2 regions of the Viridibacillus sp. FSL R5-0888 genome follow, and region 2 is predicted to be linked to the other one. Evidence: riboswitches for the same ligand, from Rfam matches in the RefSeq annotation. Region 2 holds a riboswitch; the other holds the start of a gene.
The links. A riboswitch is a leader RNA that binds a small molecule or an ion and turns the genes downstream of it on or off. The one in region 2 is predicted to bind FMN.
Positions count from the first base shown of each region.

Region 1: it holds a riboswitch for FMN, as region 2 does, so the genes downstream of both, MKY02_RS15840 (ECF transporter S component) here and ribD (bifunctional diaminohydroxyphosphoribosylaminopyrimidine deaminase/5-amino-6-(5-phosphoribosylamino)uracil reductase RibD) in region 2, are expected to answer to the same signal.

Region 1 is NZ_JBBPAU010000001.1:3,168,497-3,170,978, forward strand. Features, by position in the region: gene MKY02_RS15835 (hypothetical protein) at 1-240, opposite strand, end outside; gene MKY02_RS15840 (ECF transporter S component) at 451-1,032, opposite strand; FMN riboswitch at 1,195-1,332, opposite strand; gene MKY02_RS15845 (ATP-binding protein) at 1,422-2,482, opposite strand, start outside.
Region 2 is NZ_JBBPAU010000001.1:1,922,708-1,925,189, forward strand. Features, by position in the region: gene MKY02_RS09565 (hypothetical protein) at 105-428, shown strand; FMN riboswitch at 610-743, shown strand; FMN riboswitch at 891-1,024, shown strand; FMN riboswitch at 1,151-1,284, shown strand; gene ribD (bifunctional diaminohydroxyphosphoribosylaminopyrimidine deaminase/5-amino-6-(5-phosphoribosylamino)uracil reductase RibD) at 1,419-2,482, shown strand, end outside.

The DNA.
Region 1 (2,482 bases), 1.2 Mb from region 2:
TGTTCCGAAAGCCATATGCAATAGTAGAGAGTAACCTCTCACATTCATTTTACGCTCTGCTATTCGATCTGCTATATACGAAGCTAATAAACCGTATGTAAAAATAATTGGAACGACATATACGGTTAATGCAAATGCACTGTGTAGAAAATGTTCATCTGTTTGCATAAATAATAAAGGTAATGTAAAAAAGGCAATTATTGATGTAAAAAAGGAGCTTAATAATTTTCGTTCAGCCATTCACATACATCCTTTCTTTTATGGAAGTTAATCTCGATATATCGAATAAATTATATAACATTGTAAAATCACAAGTTATATATTCTCGTTTTTACATCATTATCTTACTCAATGTACTGAATATTCTATTTATTAACAGTATTATACATTCATTCAACGTTTTATTCAATTATAAAAGCCGATGTCTTTTTACAAACATCGGCTGAAGGTTTAATTTAAATAATGCATTCGTTGTTTTTCAATCCATTTTTTCATGCTATTAAACAATAGCATGAATATAATCATGACAATGAATCCTTTTATAATATTAAAAGGTAAAACACCTAGTACAATCATTTTCGTTAATGCTGTTCCAGTTGTAGCTGGGACATTTAAAAAGTACGTATACATAGGTAAGAATAGTACATAGTTCAGTAAACTCATACCTACTGCCATCGATAGTGTACCAATGACAAACCCAGTAGTTAGGCCCTTTGTACTTGAAAGTCGTTTATAAACAAAATATACCGGCATGATAAATAATACACCTGTTGTAAAGTTTGCAATATGGCCAACTGGCATACCTGTAGGACTCCCTGAGAAAATCCAATCTAACACGTTCTTAAATAACTCAACTAGAATACCTGCTAGTGGCCCCATGGTGATTGCTGCGATTAAGGCTGGCACATCACTAAAGTCCACTTCCAAAAATGCCGGAAACGGTGGTAGAGGGAAGTTAAATAGCATTAAAACAAAAGAAATACTACTTAACATTGCAATTGCAATCCTCTTCTGCAACTTCATGTTCTTCATAATACTTTTCTCTCCTTTTGTAGATCCACTTCAAAAAGAGGAAAGGTATAGTCGTTGTTGCTATGCAAAAAAATACCCTTAAGCACATAGTGTACTTAAGGGAGAATTTAGGCATAGTCAAATAAGCGTCTTATTGATACTCAAATTGAAAGACGACCGTACCTTCACCTTCTCCCATCCAGACTATACTGTCGGCTTTGGAATTTAACCAAATCCTGCCTTGCGGCTCGCGGGCTCAAGAGTATTGCTTAGTTCTCTAATACCGCCGATCGGGAATTTCACCCTGCCCCGAAGATGAACCATAATTTAATTGTAATACACTATAACTATATGCAAAAAAACACGAATTGTAAAGTCTTCTAACTTACAATCCGTGTTTTACATTTAATTTACATTTTTTCAATTGGTAAATAGAATGTGAATGTAGTTCCTTTATCAACTTCACTTTCCACTGTAATTCTACCCTTATGTGCTTCAACAATATTTTTGGCAATGGCAAGACCTAGACCAGTCCCACCCTTACCACGTGTTCTAGCTTTATCAGCTTTATAGAAACGCTCAAATACATACTGCAAATCATCGGCAGGTATCCCTGCACCGTTATCTTTTACTTGAATGCGTGCAAAGGATAGCTGACGGTCTACAATAACTTCTACACTTCCTTCGACTAGTGTATGACGTATGGCATTGTCAATTAAGTTTGTTAATACTTGTTCTATACGGTCTTCATCCATTTCTAAGTGAAGTGTATCTTCGATTGTTGTATTAAATGTCAGATTTACGTGTTTCTCTTTTGCTACTTGAACAAATTTTTGCGTAATTCTTTCAATAACAGGTGATATTGGAACAGAATCTTTATATAAACGCATATGTCCTGATTCCATACGAGCTAAGTCAAGCAAGTCTGTGACTAAACGCCCCATTCGTTGCGACTCATCATAGATGATTTTAATCATTTCTTTACGTTCTTCTTCACTTGAGACGACATCATCCATAATCGCTTCACTATAGCCTTGAAGCATCGCTATTGGAGTTCGTAATTCATGTGAGACATTCGCTATAAAGTCTGAACGTAATTTATCTAAACGATGCTCTTCCGTTTTATCTCGTAACACAGCTACTGCACCGCGCACGGAATTTCCACTATATAACGGGCTAATTGAAATCGCATAATAGGATCTTTCAATTTCAAGCTCTACTTCCAGCTCTTCTTCCAAGTCTAAAACGTGGTCAAGCATATGATAAATTTCAGCAGGAATAGGTTTATCACTATTGGCACTCTTATTGATAAACCATTTTTGTAGTAAAAGTTCCGCAGGTGGATTGCTGACCAAAATGGTACGGTCACGATTAAACGTAATTACTGCGTCTGTCATCGATGTCAATATACTTGATAGCTGTTCTTTCTCTTGGTTAATTACTTCTAAGTGGTGTTTAAGTTGTTTGCCCA
Region 2 (2,482 bases):
TTATATAATAGTTTAAGGTTATTTTCAATAGTATGTACACTACGACAGAAATAAATGTGATGAGGTTTTTAAAGCATAATTTTAATAATGAAAAGGAGGATATAATGAGAATAGGATACCGTTCTATTTCCATAATAGTTAACTTATTTCTAGGCTATTTATCTTTTTTTATAGGTTTATTATGGTTCATGACAATAATGTATGCATCGCATTCTTTTGGATTGAGAGTAGACTCTACTTTCGATGATGGTTTACTAGGTGTCTTTTTAATAATATCTATCATTGCAACAGCTATTTATATTCCTGCCTGCATTAATTTAAATAGTATAATAAGGCCGAAATTGGAAATGAGAAAATGGAGTTTTATTGCTTTTATATCCATAGTTTTTATCCTTGGTTTTTGTATTATTACCTTAACTATACAGTGAATTGGTGTTGGTAAATAAAAAAAATTACATTTTCTCATGACATGTAACAGGTCAATATAGCCCAACATATCAAGCTTTTAAGACTAATCTCTTTTTAGTATGTTCTCGATCAATCCAATATAAATTAAAAAACCTCTAGTTTTTAAATAAGTAAAGTGCTATGGTATTTACATACAATATAATAATCCTTCGGGGTCGGGTGAAATTCCCAATCGACGGTGATAAAGTAAAACTTTTAAGCCCGTGAGCCTTTTTTAGGCAGGATATGGTGAGAATCCAAAGCCGACAGTATAGTCTGGATGGGAGAAGGATGTAAAGAATATCAAGGTCTTATTAAATTTATGTAGATTTAATAGGTTTATTTAGCATTGATAATTTATGTCTCCTATCAAACTCCGTAGTGTTCTATGGGGTTTTTTTGATGCCCTAAAACTTATTTGTATTGTTGTTAATTTCATATGTAATATCCTTCGGGGTCGGGTGAAATTCCCAATCGACGGTGATGAAGTAAAACTTCTAAGCCCGTGAGCTTGATAAGAGCAGGATTTGGTGTGAGTCCAAAGCCGACAGTATAGTCTGGATGGGAGAAGGATGTAGAGAATATCGAAGTCTTATTAAAAATAAAGTATTTTAATAGGTTTATTTGCTTATGATATTTTACATAACTCCTATCAAACTCCGTAGAAATCTATGGAGTTTTTTTGATGGAAAAACTAAATAAGTAAGTCCTTCGGGGTCGGGTGAAATTCCCAATCGACGGTGATGAAGTGAATCTTCTAAGCCCGTGAGCTTGATAAGAGCAGGATTTGGTGCGAATCCAAAGCCGACAGTATAGTCTGGATGGGAGAAGGACAGCTAGATTACACGCAATTCCTTTTGAAAAATAGTATTTCATTAGGTTTATTTAGCGATGCGTTTATCTAATACTCTCCCAAACTCCCTAATTTAATTAGAGAGTTTTTTATTTTTCAAAAAGGGAGGTTTATCACAATGCATGACGAGTATTTTATGGATTTAGCGTTGAAATTTGCAACAGTAGGTGAGGATCAAACTTCGCCCAATCCGGTAGTAGGAGCGATCATTGTAAAAGAAGGTGCTGTAGTTGGTTTTGGAGCGCATCTTAGTGCCGGTTCTCATCATGCGGAAGTACATGCACTCAATATGGCCGGGGAAAATGCTGTTGGCAGTACAATGTATGTCACATTAGAGCCTTGTAATCATTATGGTAAAACACCACCATGTACGATGGCCATTTTGAATGCAGGTATAAAAAAAGTAGTGGTAGCAACACTCGATCCAAATCCCAAAGTAGCTGGCACTGGTGTAACAAAGCTAAAGGATGCTGGCATTGAAGTGGAAGTGGGGCTTTGTGAAGCCGAAGCTGTGAAATTAAATAAAGCTTATTTTCATTTTATGAAGCAGAAGTTGCCTTTTGTTACGTTAAAGCAAGCTATTACATTGGATGGCAAGATTGCTACCGTTCATGGAAAAAATGAAAATATCACAGGTAAAGAAGTGCAGGAGGATGTTCATCGAAAAAGAGGGCAAACGGATGCGATCTTAGTTGGTGTTGGGACGGTGTTAATAGATGACCCATTACTAACAAATCGATTTACAGAAAGTAAAAAACAACCGATTCGAATCATTTTGGACACGCATTTAAGAACACCTATAAATGCTAAGGTTATCACTGATCAAACAACGCAGACATGGATTGTTGTTGGGCTTGAAGTTACCCCTGATCATATCACCAGCTTTGCACAAGACAATGTACAAGTAATCCAACTTAAAACAAAAACAATCGCAATCCAGGACGTCCTTCAAGAGCTGGCAAGGCGAAATATCGTCACCCTTTATGTAGAAGGGGGGCAGCGTATAAATACGAGTTTTATCAATTCAGGTCTAGTTAATGAAATGATTACTTACATAGCACCAAAACTAGTAGGTGACCATGATGGAATGGGGATGTTGGAAGATTTAGAAGTAAAAAGCATGGCTGATGCTGTCCCACTAAAACTGCAGCAAGTGGATCGAATTGGTGATGTAATTAAAGT